DNA from 2 places in the Dorea sp. genome. Region 1 is predicted to be linked to the other one. Evidence: predicted binding sites of a transcription regulator. Region 1 holds the regulator's gene; the other holds the start of a gene.
The links. The regulator Rex, encoded in region 1, represses fermentation and respiration genes when NADH is low (regulators of the CRP and FNR family bind a similar motif). The targets are predictions, from matches to a motif close to ATTGTTAANTANTTAACAAT.

Region 1 (5,978 bases):
GAATTCTCTTATTCAGCACACATACAAATTCATAATTGAATCTGCCCGATAATTCTGCCAGTGTATCCACCGGAAGATATTCTTTTCCATTTCGTCCGAAAATCGTAACTTTATCTCCAAATTCCACATCTTCAATTGCAGTAACATCTACCATGAACTGATCCATACACACACGTCCGATAATCGGTGCCTTCTGTCCGTGGATCAGTACATATCCTTTATTAGACAGACTTCTTGGATATCCGTCTCCATATCCAACAGGAATCGTTGCAACTTTTGTCGGCTTTGTCGTTACATAAGTTCCACCATAGCTTACCTGCTTTCCTTCTGTCAGCCATTTTACATGCGCTACATGACTGATCAGCTCCATTGCAGGTTTCAGTGGAACATTTTCTTTTTCCACTTCATCCGACGGATACATACCATACGTTGTGATTCCCGCACGGACAATATCCATATTGGCATCCTTTACGTCAATGATACCCGCACTGTTTGAACAGTGATAATATGAAAATGTAACATTTCTCTTTTTCAGTTCTTCTTTCATCCAGAGATATTTTTCGAGCTGTTCATTGGTAAATGTCTTATCTCCTTCATCTGCTTTTGAAAAATGTGTAAACATTCCTTCCATAACAATATTCGGAAGCTTACTGATCTTTGCGATCACATCTGCATTTTCTTTTGTAATCTGAAATCCAAGTCTTGACATTCCCGTATCCAGTTTGATATGTGCATAGACTTTACAATCCATCGCTGCCGCAAGTTCTGATACTTCTTTTGCCATCTCATAGCTGTAAAGTGTCATACGGACTTCATTACGCAACATAACTTCCCACTGATCCGGGAAAATGCACCCCAGCACCAGTACCGGCTTTTTCAGGCACGCATCTTTTAACAAAATAGCCTCATCCAGTGTCGCAACCGCATAACCCCAGATATAATCTTTTGCTTCCAGAAGTCTTGCGATCTGTACAGCACCGTGTCCATAACCATCCATCTTAATAACGGCCATGATCTGGGTACCTTCCTCGATATTCTTCTTCATCATCTCTATATTATATTCAACCGCATCCAAATCGACTCTGGCTAAAACTCTTGTATATTGTTTCACTGTTATTATTCCTCCAGTTCCATTAATGCTTTACTGATATATTCTATCAGATCTCTCGCCATTACACTATATACGCCTTTTTCAATTTTTGCAAGGTCACCGGACAATCCATGTACATAAGTACCAAGAGAAGCTGCTTCTTCCAGCTCTTTTCCCTGTGCCATAAATCCCGCAATGATACCTGCAAGCACATCACCGGATCCTGCTTTTGCCATAGCACAGTTACCTGTCTGATTTAACCGGATTCCTCTTTCTTCTCCTGCGATCAGCGTTCTGGAATCTTTTAACACACATACAATACGAAGTGTCTCCGCAAATTGTTTTAAGAACTCCACTCTGTCTTTTTTCAGATTTTCTACAGAATCTCCTGTTACTCTTGACATTTCCTTCATATGTGGTGTGATCACAAATCTTCTTCCTTCTATATGTCTTAAATAATTCTTATTATCTGCCAGAAGATTCAGCCCATCTGCATCAATCAGACATGGAACTCTTACATAATCAATCACTGTTTTTAATATTCTTTCTGCCGTTTTACTTTGTCCAAGTCCTGATCCGACACAGACTGCATCTGCCCACTCCAGTAACCGGATTACTTCTACCTGTTCAAAATCTTCATATGTCGTAATGATTGCTTCCGGAAGAAGTGTCTGAAGAATCGCCCTGTTGTCTTTTGCAGTATATATTCTCACAAGTCCGGCTCCTGCCATATATGCAGCATGCGCATTCAGATATGCGGCTCCTGCCATGCCCTTACTTCCTGCAATTATCAGTAGTTTTCCATAACTTCCTTTGTTAGAATCTTCTTCTCTTTTTGGAAGGAGCTTTCTGTAATCTTCTTTTTCATCACTTTTTACTATATCCGTATCATCCATCAGCGGCTGCGCAGAGATCCCGATATCCCAGACAACCGTTTTTCCGGCATATTTTCTTCCCTGTGCCAGTTCCAGTCCAAGCTTTTTGAACTGAAATGTGACCGTATAATCCGCCTCAAATGCACATCCAAGCACACATCCTGTTGTTGCAGATAATCCGGAAGGGATATCTACTGCAAACCTTACTGCATCCTGTGCATTCATCCATTCTATTACCTGTCTGTAAATTCCGTCCACATCACGGCTGAGACCGACACCGAATACCGCATCAATCACCAGACTGTAATGTCCGTCTTCCGGTATACAGTATCTGACTTTTCCGCCGCATGCCTCCAGTTTCCTGATCTGTTCTTTCGTTTCTTTCGTGCAATGCTCCGCATCTCCTACCAGAAATGCCTGTACTTTATAATCTTTTTCTAATAACATTCTCGCAATTGCGAATCCGTCCCCTCCGTTGTTTCCCGTTCCACATACGACACAGACATCCGAAAAATCCATTTTTTCCTGTTCCATTATCTGTATACATCCGTCTGCGGCACGTTCCATTAATTCCAGTGACGGAACACCTAACTTCTGAATGGTATATTGATCTGCAGATTTCATCTGCGCTGCATTTACCAAATACTGCATATCATCATCTCCCAACTGACATATTTACGCAACCTGAATCCTGATAATTTTGATAAAGGTACTTTGGTAATCTACAGAAGCCGCCACTGGCGGCTTCTGTAGAACACAAGTTGACAAAAGGACGTGTAAAAGTATATCCGCCTTACAGATTACTCTTACACGTCATTTTTATGTTTTTATTTATGATCTTCTTTGTAGCGGCTGATGTTATAAGACAGCTGCATCAGACTCTCTGATAAATGCACATTTTCAACCACAACATTATCTGGAAGGTTCAGATCTGTATGTGCAAAATTCCAGATAGCCCGCACACCGTTTTCCACCAGCATGTTTGCTACTTCAATTGCTTTTTCCTTCGGAATTGTAAGAACAGCAATATCTATATCATTGTTCTGTACAAATGTCTTCAGATCATCCATCATACGGATCGGCACACCACGGATCGATACGCCCTGAAGTCTTGGATTGACATCAAAAATCCCTCTCAGGATAAAACCACGGTTTTCAAAAGCTGCATAATTTGCCAGTGCCTGCCCAAGATTTCCGGCACCGATAATAATAATATTATGATCTTCTTCCAAACCTAATATCTTTCCAATCTCCGTATATAAATACTTTACATTATAACCATATCCCTGTTGTCCGAATCCTCCGAAGTTATTAAGATCCTGACGGATCTGAGATGCTGTTACTTTCATGCGCTTGCTCAGATCATTCGAAGAGATACGTTCTACACCATTTTCCAACAGTTCACCCAAATATCTGTAATACCTCGGCAGTCTTCTGATGACAGCACGAGAAATCTCTCTTTCTTCCAATATATTCACCCTTCCAATCTTAGTCTAGGATAATTATATAAAATTGAAAGATTATTGTCAAACTATTGTTGAATTTTATACAATTTCCGTTATAATAAAGTAGCATATGCAAATGCATTTTAGGAATACAGACAGAATAATGTATCCATATTTAGGAGGAAATTTATGATATTAGCATGTCACGGGATCCAGAAATCCTTTGGGGAACATCTCATTGTGAATGATGGATCTTTTCATATAGAGGATCATGAAAAAGCCGCTCTCGTCGGACCGAACGGAGCGGGAAAATCGACCCTTCTTAAGATGATCGTCGGTGAACTTGCACCGGACGGAGGGAATGTCATCCTCACAAAGGGGAAGACCTTAGGCTACCTGGCCCAGCATCAGGAAATGCAGAGTGGGAACACCATTTACGAAGAAGTAAAGACCGCAAAATCCGATATTATCGCGATGGAACGGCGTATCCGCGAGATCGAGATGGAATTAAAGCACCTATCCGGCGAAGCCTTAAATGACCGGTTAGAAACTTATAACCGCCTTACTGCGGCTTTCGAGCGCGAAAATGGTTATGCATATGAAAGCGAGATCACCGGTGTTTTAAAGGGGCTTGGTTTTACAGAAACTGATTTTACAAAACCCGTAGATACTCTTTCCGGAGGTCAGAAAACCCGTGTTTCCCTTGGCAAACTTCTGCTCACGAAACCGGATATTCTGCTTCTGGATGAGCCGACCAACCACCTGGATCTGAACTCCATCGCATGGCTGGAAACCTATCTTTTAAACTATCAGGGAGCCGTACTTATCGTCTCACATGACCGTTATTTTCTAAACAAAGTTGTGACAAAAGTTCTGGAAATCGAGCTTGGCACTCTTCGTACTTACATGGGAAATTACAGCGATTATGCTGCCAAGAAGCAGCAGCTCCGTGATATCCGTCTGAAAGAATACCTGAATCAGCAGCAAGAAATCAAGCATCAGGAAGCTGTCATCGAAAAGCTGCGTTCTTTCAACCGCGAAAAATCAATCAAGCGGGCAGAAAGTCGTGAAAAAATGCTTGAAAAGATGCAGACCATCGAAAAACCGGTGGAAGTCAATACCGACATCCATCTGAAACTTGAACCTTCCTGCGTCAGCGGTAACGACGTCTTAACCATCGAGCACTTATGCAAATCATTTCCGGGGCAGGAATTATTTACAGATATTAATCTGGAGATCAAACGTGGCGAGCATGTGGCTGTGATCGGTGATAACGGAACCGGTAAAACCACGCTCTTAAAAATATTGAACCATGTCATTGCAGCCGACTCCGGAACTTACACCCTTGGCTCCAATGTAAAAATCGGTTACTACGACCAGGAACATCATGTACTTCATATGGAAAAGACCATTTTTGATGAAATCTCTGATGATTACCCGGCACTTACCAATACAGAGATCCGCAATGTACTTGCTGCCTTCCTTTTCACAGGAGACGATGTATTCAAACAGATCAGCTCTTTGAGCGGTGGGGAACGAGGACGTGTTTCTCTTGCAAAGCTGATGCTTTCAGAGGCGAATTTCCTGATCCTCGATGAGCCGACCAACCACCTGGATATTGCATCAAAAGAAATTCTGGAAAATGCGCTGAATGATTATACCGGCACAGTACTTTACGTTTCACATGACCGTTATTTTATCAACCAGACTGCAACCCGTATTCTGGATCTTGTCAATCATACATTTGTCAACTACATTGGCAATTATGACTATTATCTGGAGAAAAAAGAAGAACTTACCACAGCCTATGCCGGCACTTCTGCTTCACCGGATCCGGACAGTACTTCTGAAAGATCTGTCTCTGAATCCAAGCTCAGCTGGCAGGAACAAAAAGAAGCCCAGGCAAAACTCAGGAAACGCCAAAACGAACTGAAAAAGACAGAAGAACGTATTGGCGAACTGGAAGAACGTGATGGAGAAATTGATTCTCTGATGGTACAGGAAGAAATCTTTACCAATTCTGTAAAATGTCAGGAACTTGCAAAAGAAAAAGCTGCCATTGCGGAAGAACTGGAAGAATTATACGAAAAATGGGAAGAACTTGCAGAAGAAGTTTAATTTTTCTAATCCTTTATCTGTTGTAGTTTCTTATAGCTGTGGCGGTAACCTTTAAGTTCTCTTACACACTTTTTAACAAAAAGGGAGTGTTGCAAAATAACTGTTTTCAGTTATCGAGCAATACTCCTTTTTTGTATGCCTAAATATCTTATTTTTTAATTTTTAAAGAGTTTCCAGTTTTTCTGCGATTGCTTTAATGAATCCCTCACTGTTAAGTACTGTTGGATTTTCGAGTGTAGTGATCAGTGCCAGGTCTTTTGTCATCTTTCCTTCTTCGATCGTATCAATCGTTGCTTTTTCAAGCTTATCGGCAAACGCCATTAATTCTTCATTTCCATCCAGCTCTCCACGTTTTCTGAGTGCTCCAGTCCATGCAAAGATCGTTGCTACAGAGTTTGTAGATGTCTCTTCCCCTTTCAGGTGCTTGTAATAATGTCTCTGTACCGTTCC
Region 2 (5,978 bases), on a different contig from region 1:
GCAGCCACTGCGCCGCCCCATAAAAATGTATCTGGTAATGACATAATTTTCCTCCTGCACTTCATGCGGAAACCTTGCCAGAAGATTCCCGCATTCTTTTTCTATCTATTTATATGTTTCATACGTTTCATTCTGATGGATGCATTAACTCAGTTCAAGAATCTGGGTTCCTGCAGTTACCTGTCCCTCAGCCTTCATCTGCACATCATGAAATTCATCACTGTTCGTGATAATAACCGGTGTTGTCACTTCATATCCGGCTTCTTTGATTCCCGGAATATCGAACTCTAAAAGAAGCTGTCCTTTTTTCACCTGTTCGCCTTCTTCAACATGGATGGTAAAGCATCTTCCGTTCAGTTTTACGGTATCCATACCTACATGGATCAGGACTTCCACACCGTCTGTGCTCTCCATTCCGACTGCATGATGGCTGTCTAAAAGTCCTACTACCTTGCCGTCAAATGGTGCATATACCTTTCCTTCTTCCGGAATGATGGCACATCCTTTTCCCATCATCTCACTTGCAAATACTTCATCGTGTACTTCGCTTAATGGAATAATAGTTCCTGTCAGCGGGCTTTCAATCTCTTTTGCTTCTACTGCTGCAGTCTCCTGACTGTCATCAGAAGCTGACTCTGTGTCTATCTCTGCAGCTTCTGTTTCTCCTGATTCTCCTGCCGGATCGTCGAATCCAACGATCTGGATTGCTACGATCGTGATCACAGAAGCGATCACACACGCTGCGGCCTCTCCGATAAATGACATCGGTGCATCTTTATTGATTGCGTTAACGATAGTAAGCAGTCCCGGAAGTCCGGCATATGCATAGTATGCAGAATGGAAGAAACTAAGTACAACCGCTCCGATTGCCCCACCTGCGCATCCACAGATAAATGGTTTCTTAAGTCTTAATGTTACACCATAGATGGTCGGCTCTGTGATGCCGAAGATTCCTGTAATTCCGGCTGAAAGCGCCACACCTTTGAATTCTTTGTTTCTGGATTTGATAAATACTCCGAATGCTGCTGCAACCTGTGCTACAACGGCGATTGTCTGGAATGCCTGGAAAGTATCATATCCATACATATCGAAGTTTGCCAGTACGACAGGTGTAATTCCCCAGTGCACACCGAAGATAACGACTACCTGCCATAATCCGCCGATGATTGCTCCTGCCAGTGCCGATACTTTTTCTTTTGCTCCTTCTGGTGTCTCTTTTAATACCAGACGGAGTCGTGTCGCGCATCTCGTCGCATTTGCGATATTCTTCTGGCCGCCCACTACATCAATGATATCCAGGGCAAGTTTGTGATAATCTCTTACCTTTGCCATTTGAAACTCTCCTTTTCCTTTTTGACATAAAACTTTTGATTATAAAATGTGTATTTTCTAAGAGTTTTTACATGCATGTGTCTCTTTCTATCTGACGAGTACACTATAATGACTTTGTCTGATTTTTACAATTCTTTTTCCGTGTATTGTTGAAACGTTTCATATTTTTTCTTTTATTTTTTTATATTTTCGAAACAACGTTTCAGACGTAAAAAAAGACATGTTGTTTTTGTATATATTGCACAACACGCCTTTGTGAAAATTTACCATAATAACTTCTCGCCTGATTTTTCATACTTATTATTAAGTGCCAGATTCTCATCGTATCTTCTGCTGAATTCCATGCCATATAAGATATCCAGAAGATATTTTCCCGAAGCAAAGAACATCGAGCTCCAGAATTCTTCTACTTTTCCCGATCCTGCTGCATACAAGAATTCATCTGCCTGTTTCGCAATGATCCCGTCGCGCACCGCCGATATTACGATGACTTTCGTTCCACCTTTTCGCAGCAGTCCTGCAATCTCCGCTAGTCGTTCATTCCTTCCTGTATGGCTGATCACGATTGCAATATGTCCATCTGCCGGCATCGCAGCATGCAGTCCCTGGATATTCGTTGCAGAATGAACATTGGCTACCTTTCCCGCATGAAAGAACAGTGAGCATCCATAATCTGCCAGATATACGTTCATATCATATACGTAAAAGTCTACGCACGATGCTTCTGCGATCATACGACCGACCTTTACCAGCTGGCTGTAGGATAGTTCTTTCTTCGTCTCTTCAATTGCCTGCTTCTGAACCTGTGTTGCCTTTCTTACCATTGTAACTACATTCTCCCGCTCGGACATGGTTACGATCTCTTCTTCGGCTGTTCCATATTGCAGTTCTCTTACCAGCTGAAGCTTGAATTCCGGGAATCCTTTGGTCCCAAGCTTCTGGCAAAATCTCGTCACCGATGCCGCACTTGTGAAGGTCGCATGCCCCAGTTCCCTGGAGGACATCTCTTCGATCTTCTCCGGATGCTCCATAATAAACCGGCGGATATCCTGCTCCCGTTCTGTCAGATTCTTATGTTTTTTCATATCCTGTAGCAGTGACATGTGAATTTCCTCCTTATTACCTGCCTCATATATAATAAAAGTATATCCTGTTTTTTCAGTTCATTCAAGAATTGTCTGTTTCATCATTTTGCTTTTTTTCCATTACATATTGTATTACCTTCCCTTTATTCAATCCATATCAAAAACTTATAATACCGATGCAAAATTGCTATTTTACGTATATTTCCCGTTGTGTTATCCTACAGATGGTTAAAAAATTAACGCAAAAGAAATTATTTTTATGAAAGAGGTATGAATATGGAAGACACAAAAACATGTCTTGAGAAACAGCCATTATCTCAGGAAATGCTTGAGAAGATGAATGCCTACTGGCGTGCTGCCAACTATCTGTCAGCTGGTCAGTTATACCTTCTTGACAATCCGCTCTTAAAAGAGCCACTTACCATGGATCAGATCAAGAAGAAAATCGTTGGACACTGGGGTACTGTTCCAGGACAGAACTTCGTATATGTACACTGCAACCGTGAAATCAAACGTTATGATCTGGATATGATCTTATTATCAGGACCTGGACATGGCGGTAACTTCTTGATTGCCAATACATATCTGGAAGGTTCTTACAGCGAAGTATATCCGAACATCAGCCAGGATGAGGAAGGTATGAAGAAGATGTTCAAACAGTTCTCCTTCCCATGTGGAGTTCCTAGTCACTGTGCACCAGAGACACCTGGATCTATCAACGAAGGTGGAGAGCTTGGATACTCTATCGCCCATGCATTCGGTGCTGTATTCGATAACCCGGATCTGATTGCAACAGTTGTTGTTGGTGATGGTGAAGCTGAAACTGGCCCTCTGGCTACTTCATGGCAGTCCAACAAATTCCTGAACCCTATTACAGACGGTGCTGTACTTCCAATTCTTCATTTAAATGGATATAAGATCAGTAACCCTACCATCTTCTCCCGTATCTCTCACGAAGAGATCGAGAATTTCTTCAAAGGATGCGGATGGAAGCCTTACTTTGTAGAAGGTGACGATCCGATGACAATGCACAAGAAGATGGCAGAGACAATGGATACTGTTATCGAAGAGATCAAAGCCATCCAGAAAAATGCACGTGAGAACAATGATCCAGAGCGTCCAATGTGGCCAATGATCGTTCTTCGTACACCAAAGGGATGGACCGGACCAAAGGTAGTAGACGGACAGCAGATCGAAGGATCTTTCCGTGCACATCAGGTACCACTTACAATGGAAAGTCCGGAACATCTGGAACTCTTAAAAGAGTGGCTGGAAAGCTATCATCCGGAAGAACTCTTCGATGAAAACGGACGCCTGATCCCAGAACTTGCAGAACTTGCACCTAAGGGAGATGCTCGTCTCGGCGCTAACCCTCATGCAAATGGTGGATTATTATTAAAAGACTTAAGACTTCCTGACTTCCGTTCTTATGGAATCGAAGTTCAGCCTGGTAAGACAAAAGCACAGGATATGATCGAACTTGGCGGATATATCCGTGATATCTTCGAACTGAACGAAGAAAACAAGAACTTCCGTATCTTCGGACCTGATGAGAGTATGTCTAACCGTTTATACAAAGTATTCGAGACACAGAACCGTGACTGGAACGCAGGACTTCTTGACACAGATGACTGTCTGGCAAGAAACGGACGTATCATGGACGGTATGTTAAGTGAGCATATGTGTGAAGGATGGCTGGAAGGTTATCTGTTAACAGGACGTCACGGATTCTTCGCAAGTTACGAAGCATTCATCCGTATCGTTGACTCTATGGCTGCCCAGCATGCAAAATGGTTAAAAGTATGTAACCAGCTTTCTTGGAGACAGCCGATTGCTTCCCTTAACTTCATCCTGACATCCAATGTATGGCAGCAGGATCACAACGGATTCACACATCAGGACCCAGGATTCCTGGATCACATTGCTAATAAAAAAGCAGATGTTGTCCGCATGTATCTCCCACCGGATACAAACTGCTTACTCTCTTGCTTCGATCACTGTATCAAGAGCAAGAACTACGTCAATGCGATCGTAGCATCTAAGCACCCAAGCTGCCAGTGGTTATCTATGGAACAGGCTGTTAAGCACTGTACACAGGGTATCGGTATCTGGGAGTGGGCTAGTAACGACTGCGGTAAAGAACCTGATATTGTTATGGCTTGCTGCGGTGACACACCTACACTTGAGACAATGGCTGCTGTTACAATTCTTCGTGATGAAATGCCAGAACTTAAGATCCGTGTTGTTAACGTTGTCGACCTGTTCAAGATGGAATCTGACCACAAACATCCTCACGGATTAAGTGATGCAGAATATGATGCAATCTTTACAAAAGATAAACCAATCATCTTCGCATTCCATGGATATCCGACACTGATCCATGAGCTTACATATGAGCGTAACAACCACAACATCTCTGTTCATGGATATCAGGAAGAAGGAACGATCACTACACCATTCGATATGCGTGTACAGAACCAGATCGACCGTTTCAACCTGGTAAAAGATGCTATCATGCACCTGCCACAGCTTGGCAACAAGGGATCATTCCTGATCCAGAAGATGAACGACAAGCTGGTAGAGCACAAACAGTACATTGCCGAATATGGACAGGATCTCGAAGAGATCAGAAACTGGGAGTGGCATAAATAATAATTCCAATTAATTAGTTTGTTTTCAATAAAAAAGCCGGGAAGCTTACATATTTTACTCCAATTCGATACCTTTATCAGATCATGATCGATCATCCGAATTCTTGTAAGCTTCCCGGCTTTTTTCTTACGCTTTTTTCCTGATTCTTTCTATTGTGATTCTTCTTCTGAAAAAAGCTTTCTGTATTTTTTATTTTAGTAGTCCGTATAGGACATCTCCCTTTCTTTCAGAAACTTCTGAAATTCTTTCGCCGCAATACTCTGCGGATACTCCATATCGTAGATTAATATGATATTACGTTCCGGTAATTTTTCTTTCACTTTGATTTCAAACACCTGCCCGGATTCCAGCTGTGAATCGGCAAATTCTGCCGGGATGAATCCAAGACCCAGATTATGTCTTACCGCCGGAAGGATCATATCCGTCGTCGCAAGCTCCATATCCGGCGCAAATGTCAGACCGTTCTTTTCAAAGTATTCATTTAAAAAGCGGCGCGTAATCGTCTCTGCAGTCAGACTGATCCATGGATATGACACCAGTTCCTTAAGCGACAATTCCTCTTTTCCCGTTTTCAATTCTTCAAACCGCTTTCCGGCGATCAGTATATCCCTGTATTTTCTCAATATCTTCATACGAAGCGGCTTCGCCACCTGTAGATTCGCCGATACAAATGCAAGGTCTACTTTTCCTTCTTTTACCGCATTGACGGATTCTGTCGTACTGTTATTCAGGATCTTGAATCTTACATTCGGATACAAACTGTTGAATTCTTCCATCGCCTGAAAGAGATAACAATGAAGTGCCGTCTCCGTGGCACTGATATAGATCGTACCATTTTCCAGCGAAATAAGATTGCTCAGGTCATTTTCCCCTTTGAAAAACTGGGCACACCCGGCCGCCACGTAACCA

Region 2: the regulator Rex is predicted to act here: its motif matches at 2,642-2,661, upstream of ACWJAF_RS00865 (phosphoketolase family protein).

What each region holds. Positions count from the first base shown of each region.
Region 1 is NZ_CDRRQK010000002.1:14,096-20,073, forward strand. It holds gene alr (alanine racemase) at 1-1,111, opposite strand, end outside; gene ACWJAF_RS01085 (NAD(P)H-hydrate dehydratase) at 1,117-2,616, opposite strand; gene ACWJAF_RS01090 (redox-sensing transcriptional repressor Rex) at 2,793-3,434, opposite strand; gene ACWJAF_RS01095 (ABC-F family ATP-binding cassette domain-containing protein) at 3,600-5,528, shown strand; gene ACWJAF_RS01100 (NADP-dependent isocitrate dehydrogenase) at 5,691-5,978, opposite strand, start outside.
Region 2 is NZ_CDRRQK010000001.1:171,659-177,636, forward strand. It holds gene ACWJAF_RS00850 (6-phospho-beta-glucosidase) at 1-44, opposite strand, end outside; gene ACWJAF_RS00855 (glucose PTS transporter subunit IIA) at 145-1,332, opposite strand; gene ACWJAF_RS00860 (MurR/RpiR family transcriptional regulator) at 1,596-2,435, opposite strand; gene ACWJAF_RS00865 (phosphoketolase family protein) at 2,694-5,069, shown strand; gene ACWJAF_RS00870 (LysR family transcriptional regulator) at 5,264-5,978, opposite strand, start outside.